DNA from 2 places in the Bacillus sp. JJ1521 genome. Region 1 is predicted to be linked to the other one. Evidence: riboswitches for the same ligand, from Rfam matches in the RefSeq annotation. Region 1 holds a riboswitch; the other holds the start of a gene.
What was found. A riboswitch is a leader RNA that binds a small molecule or an ion and turns the genes downstream of it on or off. The one in region 1 is predicted to bind thiamine pyrophosphate.
Positions count from the first base shown of each region.

Region 2: linked by a shared signal. The riboswitch ahead of tenA (thiaminase II) and the one ahead of thiT (energy-coupled thiamine transporter ThiT) in region 1 are both predicted to bind thiamine pyrophosphate.

Region 1 covers NZ_JBALOX010000074.1:34,599-38,693, forward strand. The annotation lists gene V7147_RS12175 (DHH family phosphoesterase) at 1-866, opposite strand, end outside; gene V7147_RS12180 (YybS family protein) at 894-1,823, opposite strand; TPP riboswitch at 1,988-2,089, shown strand; gene thiT (energy-coupled thiamine transporter ThiT) at 2,163-2,732, shown strand; gene rpsR (30S ribosomal protein S18) at 3,139-3,378, opposite strand; gene ssb (single-stranded DNA-binding protein) at 3,429-4,007, opposite strand; gene rpsF (30S ribosomal protein S6) at 4,062-4,095, opposite strand, start outside.
Region 2 covers NZ_JBALOX010000123.1:17,592-21,686, forward strand. The annotation lists gene V7147_RS16670 (ATP-binding protein) at 1-190, shown strand, start outside; gene V7147_RS16675 (hypothetical protein) at 421-879, shown strand; gene V7147_RS16680 (DUF3784 domain-containing protein) at 920-1,228, opposite strand; gene V7147_RS16685 (cupin domain-containing protein) at 1,306-1,665, opposite strand; TPP riboswitch at 2,142-2,242, shown strand; gene tenA (thiaminase II) at 2,339-3,025, shown strand; SAM riboswitch class I at 3,148-3,256, shown strand; gene V7147_RS16695 (carboxymuconolactone decarboxylase family protein) at 3,367-4,020, shown strand.

The DNA of each region.
Region 1 (4,095 bases):
AATGCTAGGTCCAAACTTGATTGTGCGGCAGCCCCTAACTCCGGTAGGGTTGGAACTCCAATTCCAATCCCAATACTTAGGGTTAATGCTACACTCTCCTTCGCTGTTGTTTCCCTCACATCATCCAAAATGGTAAACTTTGTTTTTTCAAGATTTGATAAGATCTCTTCGTTTAACACAGCAATAAAACGTTCTGACGATGTTCTTTTTAAAAATACGCCATGTTCATTTGCCCATTCATTAAGGATAGATGTAACCTGGCTATTTAACGAACTTTTTCGTTGATCATCCATTCCCTGTGTTACTTCATCATAATTATCTAAAAAGATAATTCCTAAAACGGTTCGCTCCGCTTCATACAATTGCACAATTTCCATTTGTTCCGTTACATCAAAGAAATAAAGCAAGCGTTCTTCTCTCTTTATTATGACTTTGAATTTCTGCTCATTTAACGTTATCGTATCACTTTCGATCTCTTGTTGTATTAAGGGAACAATCAGTTCCTCGACCTCGTAAAGGGATCTTCCTACTAATGAATCTGCATCCAAACAGTTAGATAAATAGGCATTCGCCCACTCGACCTGAAACTCCTCATTATAAAGCAAAATCCCAATTGGCATTTCCATTAATGCCTCTTCGCCAACCTTTTTTAAGCGATACGAAAGGGTTGAGATATAATGCTCCATTTCCTTTTTTAGATGTGAGTTTGCTTTGTATAAAAAATACACAATGAATCCAAGGAGCAGAAAACATGCTAACCCAATTACCCATTGAAAATAAATAAGAATTGCACTAAAAATACTTGTAATCACAAGCAATGCATATAAGGGATAGCGAAATAACTTCCTTTTGTAAAAGTCTGGCATGTAATTTTCAGCTCCTAAAGCTTTGTTTTACTTCTTTTCTCTTATTCGTTGTCGCAGTTGGAATCCTAAGTCAATTATACCTAAGATTCGAATAATATAAAGGAGAAATGGTGTTAGAATTGTCAGCACAATTGGCACTGCCTTTGGAATTCTTTTTTGATGGCAGAAGTAATAAATAAATGATAATCCTTGAATGACCATGAGCATCTGCAAAACAAAAAATAAATTTAAAAAGGCCGTATACCCAAACGTACCCTTATCCAGTTCAACAAAGCTAAAAAGTAAAATCAGTAAATAATACCATAAGATACTCTTAGGAAAGGTGATCTCACGAAAAGGCGGGAACGGATTCATTTTCACTTGAAGTCGTACAAGCACTGGTTTCATTGCCACAACCGTAACAAAGGCTAAAAACATAGCAATCAATACAAACATACTTGGGATCATGTATTGCATCATGTCAATGGAATCTTCCAGTTGCTTAATAGCCTCTGTATTTACATCTCCCCCTGTTGCCCTCATTATACTCTCAGCCATTGCAAAAGATTCCCGCGAGCTTTCTCGGATCATGTCAATGACATCAATTTGCAGGACCACAATCGCTGTTACATAAAGCAAAACGATTGAGAACAAATAGGATAAACAGGATCCTAAAAATAGTTCAATTCCACTTCTTCCCCTGTTAATCAATTCACCTAATAAGATACCTGTTATTCCAAACATTAGCGTATGTAATATCCCAATGACAGAACCGAATAACCCCGATAATAAAAAAGCAATGAGAATAAATAGTAATGATGGCTTTACCCTATACCTCACTGTAAACAGGATAAATGGAACGGGCAAAAAAAATAAAAGCACGATTCCAAGTAGTGGAACATATAAAGCAACAAGTAACAGTACACTATATATTGCTAAAAGCATACCGCCTTCTGTTAATATTTTTGCATTTTTCACCTTTTCACCTCAAATTAAATAACACACACCTTTTTTACAATCACTTTCTATTTTAAAGTTTTACGATAAAGTCTTCAACCTTTCAGGACTATGAAAACTAGAAAGCGAAACTTTTTGTTTTACTTTTCCCTATTTTCCATTATGATAGTAGTTATATAAGGAAACGTAACCACAAGGGGAGCAAATTTGCTGAGAGTGAACATTTAAGTTCAGACCCTTCGAACCTGTTAGTTAACACTAGCGTAGGGATGTGGAGTTATTTTGAGAACCAATACTTTTATTAAAGTTGTTCTCCTTGGGGTACGTTATTTTACAACATACTTTAAGGGGGATTTTTTTATGAGAAATACAAGATTACAGGCAATGATTGAAGCAGCTATTTTTGCTGTATTGGCGCTTGCATTGGACATTTTTGTACCATCCATTAAAATCGCTACTATATCAATTTCTTTTGCAATGGTTCCCATATTTATTATCGCATTAAGATGGGGATTCAAAACAGGATTTCTGTCAGGATTAATATGGGGGTTATTACAGCTTGTATTTGACCCTCAAATTATTCATCCGTTACAAGGTTTTATTGAATTTGTTATTGCATTTCCTTTTATAGGTTTTGCTGGCTTATTAAAAAACCCAGTTCAAAGGACTTTAATCAATAATAAAAAGGGATTAGCTATAGGTATTATTGTCATTGCAATATTCATAGGAAGTGTAGCGCGTTACTTCTGGCACTTTCTTGCCGGATTCATCTATTGGGGCATGTATGCACCAAAAGGAATGGACCCAGTGTTTTACTCCTTTACGTTTAACAGTATTGCAATGCTAGGATCCTTTATTGCATGCTCCATAGTTTTGATTTTACTTATCGTAGCTTCACCACGCTTTTTCATTCAAAAGGAAACTATGTAATTATATATTTGCCTCTTTTAGAGGCTTTTTTATATGTTTCCTTTTACGATAATCAAATAGACGAACTCCGTTTGAAATTATGATGTCTTGTCCTTAATGAGTAACCAACAAAAAGTAAAATAAGCGTAGGTTTTCCGATTAAATGCAGAATGGAGCTCGTTTCAGGGGATATGAGCGGAGATATTCCGACAATGCAAAGAAAAATCCCCCATTCTTACGGTTTTCGAGCCAATAGGCGGAAACTCTCTGTCTATTTAAGCTTTATTTAATATAAATTACTAATTAAGCGGAATTTTTACGTCTATTTATCAGTCTGGGGGCTTATCTAAATATCGTGTTATTGAAATAATATTAAAACAAATAAGGCACCCAAATCATTATGATTGGGTGCCTTAAATTTAAATTATTACTCACCAGATACATATGGTAGTAATGCCATTTGACGAGCACGTTTAATAGCAATTGTTAATTTACGTTGGTATTTCGCACTTGTACCAGTTACACGACGAGGTAAGATTTTACCACGCTCAGAAACGAATTTTTTAAGTAAATCTACTTCTTTGTAATCGATGTGTGTGATTCCATTAGCTGTGAAGTAACACACTTTACGACGCTTTGCACGTCCACCTTTACGTCCGCCTGCCATTTATTTTCTCCTCCTTTTCAATTTAAGATTTTATCGATTAGACTTACAAGTTAGAATGGAAGATCATCATCTGAAATATCAATGGGTTGTCCATCATTAGCAAATGGATCTTGGTCTACTCTTGTAGGTCCTTGGTTTTGATTTGGGTTCTGACTCTGTCCAAATGGAGAGTATCCACCTTGGCCACCGCCTTGGTTTCCACCCTGGTTGCCTCCATAGCCACCTTGATTGCCCCCTTGATTACCACCATAGCCTCCGCCATAGTTTCCACCAAAGTTTCCTCCACCGCTGCGCTGTTGGTCATTCGCATTTCTAGGTTCAAGGAATTGAACACTTTCTGCTACAACCTCAGTAACATATACGCGTTTGCCATCCTGGCCTTCATAATTTCTTGTTTGAATACGACCATCAACGCCAGCTAAGCTTCCCTTTTTCAAGAAATTAGCGACATTTTCAGCTGGTCGGCGCCAAATCACGCAATTAATGAAGTCAGCTTCACGTTCACCTGACTGATTCGTAAATGTTCTATTCACTGCAAGTGTGAAGGTTGCAACTGCAACTCCACTTGGGGTATATCGTAATTCCGGATCCTTTGTAAGTCTCCCAACGAGAACTACGCGATTCATCATCAGAACCATCTCCTTAACAGGATATTGAAACAGAGTCTATACTCTAAAAAATTCTTATTCTTCTTCTTTAACAATGATATGACGGATA
Region 2 (4,095 bases), on a different contig from region 1:
TGAATTAAAAGATATCCCAATCTTTATCTCTTCGGCGCTAGACGAAAAGGAAAAAGGGTTAGAACTTGGGGCGAATGAGTATTTAATCAAGCCATATCAACCAACACTCTTATCCAAGCTGATTCTTCAAACATTGTTGAAAAAAGATTGGAGCGGGCAGATCCTGATTCCAAGTAATAATAAGGAGTAATTTTTAGAAAGGGGCAAATGGACTTTGCCCCTCTTTCCCATGATCACATATGGTTGACGTTATTTGATTGAATATTGCCCATTCTTTTTGCGGATTTTAGAAAAAATGAAACTAAATCATGTTTGATTCGTAAATTAAATATAAGAGAAATGTAATGCTGATAATGTATATCATAACTGTGTTCACCCATTTTTTTTATTATCTTATTTCTGGTAAGGAGGTGCTGGAGGTTGGAAAAGCATGTAGATGCTATAAAAGCGATTATAAGTAAACTGAGAAGTACCATCAGTAAAGAAAGTTCAAAAAAGCTGGATTTGAATAAATGTGAACGAGTAGTTAATAAGTTGGATTCTTTTTCGGTAACCTGTGAAGAATGTCAGCAGCATTTGCTTAAATTAAAAAATCATTTCGTTCAACTAGAATCTAACGCAAAAGAGATTGATATGGATATTAAACAACATAAAAAAGTGATCCATGACATTGTCTCTCATCTTGAAAAGAAGCATAAATTGGTGCAAGAAGGAATGTACCTATCATTATTCTTGTCGATAGGAATTAGTATGGGCGTTGTGTTTGGATTAACCATATTTGATAATATTGGCTTAGGACTACCAATTGGAATGAGTATGGGCATTGCAATTGGTGTAGGTTTAGATGCAGATGCGAAGAAAAAAGGGAAAACAATATAGTTTTTTGGACACAGCAATCGCTGTCCCTATTCCATCCGCTCTAAAATCGGAGTCGCCAATAATTAGCAACAATGAGCATTTTTACGATATAAACTCCAATAATAACTTTATATATTTGTATAACACTTTCGCCAAAAACCGATACTACAAGAGGCATTAAAAGGACAATAACTCTCAAGATTATTGCAGTCACTCCAGTTCTTTTTGCATATTTATCTTTTTCACCATAAAAGGTAGTTTCACTAAAACCGATAATTAAGGATAACTTCTTTTTTACACGGATTAGATAACCTAAATAAATGATAAATACTCCTGCAACTATAATAGCTATCGAGCTAAAAGTACCCAAAAAAGCACCTCCATTTCATATTTAAAATACGATTTAAGAAGGTAATAGTTTCAAACTAATAAATTGCAATAAACTTATCATGAATACTTCAATGGAATAAAAAGGGAAGGGGACAAATCCTCACTTTCAATGACAATCGCTGTTAATCCAGTATCCGTTTTCGTTTCATGCCATTCATCTTTTTCCCAAAAAACGGCATCCCCAGGCTCTACCTTACAGTATTCATCATTTTCGCCGCGGACAAACCCTTCACCTTTTACAATTAATAAAAATTGCGGGACCACAGCTTGATGAAAACCCACGATCCCATTCTTATCTAAATGCATACACCCGATCTGAGTTGTCATATTTGTACGTATAATACGGTTCATAATAAAGTCCGAATTAAATTGTGAAATTCGTTTACCTCGATCTTTGTTAAATGTATAAATCTCCATGCTATACCTCCTAAGTTTGGGATATTTTTATTACTTCTCCATTACCTCGTAAAACACCTGCTATTTGAGTTCAAAAATGGGGGTGTCTGAACTTTTTGTGATTTAGAATGTGGATTATAATTGAGTAATCAATGATATTTTTAAGCGGAGATTTTCCGATTAAGTAAAGAAAAATTGCCGATTTACACGTTTTTTGAATCAATAGTCGGAATCTTTCCGGCTGTTTAATCTATTTTCAGTTCTATTTGATACATAAGAGAAATTTCTGCTCCTATATTATCTAACTCGCTTTAATATCCAATCAATCTGTAAAACTTACAGGTGGTTTCTTGAAAAAATTTAAAAATGTGAACCCAATAATTGGGGGATACTCAATATTTATCCATTGAACTAGTTCGCTCAGGTTTGGTCTACTGTCCCTCTTGTTTTATTTCCATTGCTATGTTTAACTAGTATCTAGTAACTTAATAATCTAACAATTCGACTAGGGGAGCATGCAAATGCTGAGAGATAGAAATATCGACCCTTTGAACCTGATCTAGGTAACACTAGCGTAGGGAAGTGGGGTTGGTATTTTTCGTGTAAACGATTAAATTTGCCGAACCCATTTCTAGACACTAGTGATGGGTTTTTATTTTGTATCCTCCCTGAAGTCAACTAGTTGAAAGGGGAAATGAAAGTGAGCAGTTTATTTACAGATCGAATATGGAATCGAGTAGAGCCGATTTGGAATTCGTATTTGGAGCATCCTTTTGTGAAAGGGATTGGCGAAGGTTGGTTAGATAAGGATAAATTCAAGCATTATATGAAGCAGGATTATGTGTACCTAATTGAGTACTCCCGTCTATTTGCGTTAGGGAGTGCAAAAGCACCTGACTTAAAAACGATGTCCATTTTTGCAAACCTTTTGCATGGCACATTGGAAGTGGAAATGGATCTTCACCGCCAATATGCTGCAAAATTTGGTATAACTCCTGAGGAGCTTGAGGCAACCGAGCCCGCTTCAACTACGACTTCATACACAAGTTACATGCTGAACGTAGCTCAACTTGGTGGTGTTGAAAATATTGTTGCAGCTGTCCTTGCCTGTGCATGGAGCTATAATTTCATTGGGAAAGAGCTAGTCAAATGGCCAGGAGCAATAGATCATGAATTTTATGGCGAGTGGGTAAAAATGTATGCATCTGATGAATTTACTGAGTTAGCAGATGATTGTAAGAATCTCATCAATGAAATGGCAAGTGAAAAACCAGAACGTGATCTAGCAGTACTTGAAGAAATCGTTGTTAAAACTAGCATGTACGAATACATGTTTTGGGATATGGCGGAAAACAAAGAGGAATGGCCTATTAATCTTTGAATAAGTGGGTCAAGGGGGACAGGTACATTGTCCCGTTTTCAAAATAATCCAACACTTATGTTGACAAACTATTGCCAATTCATGTAAGGTATTAATAAATATACCAAATTTAATACGATTTTCTCTTATCAAGAGTCGGGGAAGGAACCTGGTCCGTTGATCCCGCAGCAACCGTTACTATGAATGTAACAAGGTGCTAATTCCAGCAAGCGTATGCTTGAAAGATGAGTGTGGACGTACATAGTGCCTCTTCCTCATTGGAAGGGGCTTTTTAAATTCTTATTTGAATTTGGAAATTCGTCTATTATTTGGTGAAAAAATAGGAAATGGGGAGATTTAATATGACTAGTTTGTACAAAAAAGAATACTTTGGTAGACTGCCTGAATTGAATAAGTATGCGTCGGAGGCATTTCAATCTTTCATCAAGTTTGATAGCCAAGCATTAGCTGCAGGTAGACTTTCCGTGAAACAGAAGGAACTGATTGCCGTAGCAGTAGCTCATATCACGGGTTGTCCATATTGCATTGATTTACATGTAGGAAATGCAAAAAAGAATGACTCTACGAAAGAAGAAGTCACTGAGGCTATTTTTGTAGCGACAGCATTGAAAGCAGGTTCCTCTTTAGCTCATGGAGTGAATGCACTTAATGCTTATGATGGAAAAGGTGATAATGAGCTATATAAAGCAGCTTATTTTGCAAGACTGAAAGAATTTGCTGAATTAAATGGAGAGGCATTTAAAGCATTTATTGATTTTGACACGAAGTCTCTCAAAGCGCAAAACATAACAGAAAAAGATAAAGAGTTGATTGCGGTTGCTTGTGCACACACAACAGGTTGCCCGTACTGCATTGACCTTCATACGAAAAATGCGAAAAAAGCAGGTGCTGATTTAGAAGAAATCTCAGAAGCTATTTTCGTTGCAGTTGCCTTAAAAGCAGGATCTGCGTTGGCTCACAGCGTGAATGCGCTTAATGCTTATGATGAGAAGTAATTAAAATAAAACCTATTGACAAAAAAACGAAATAACTTTATACTAAAAACAACTATTTTGTATTACAAGGTAGTT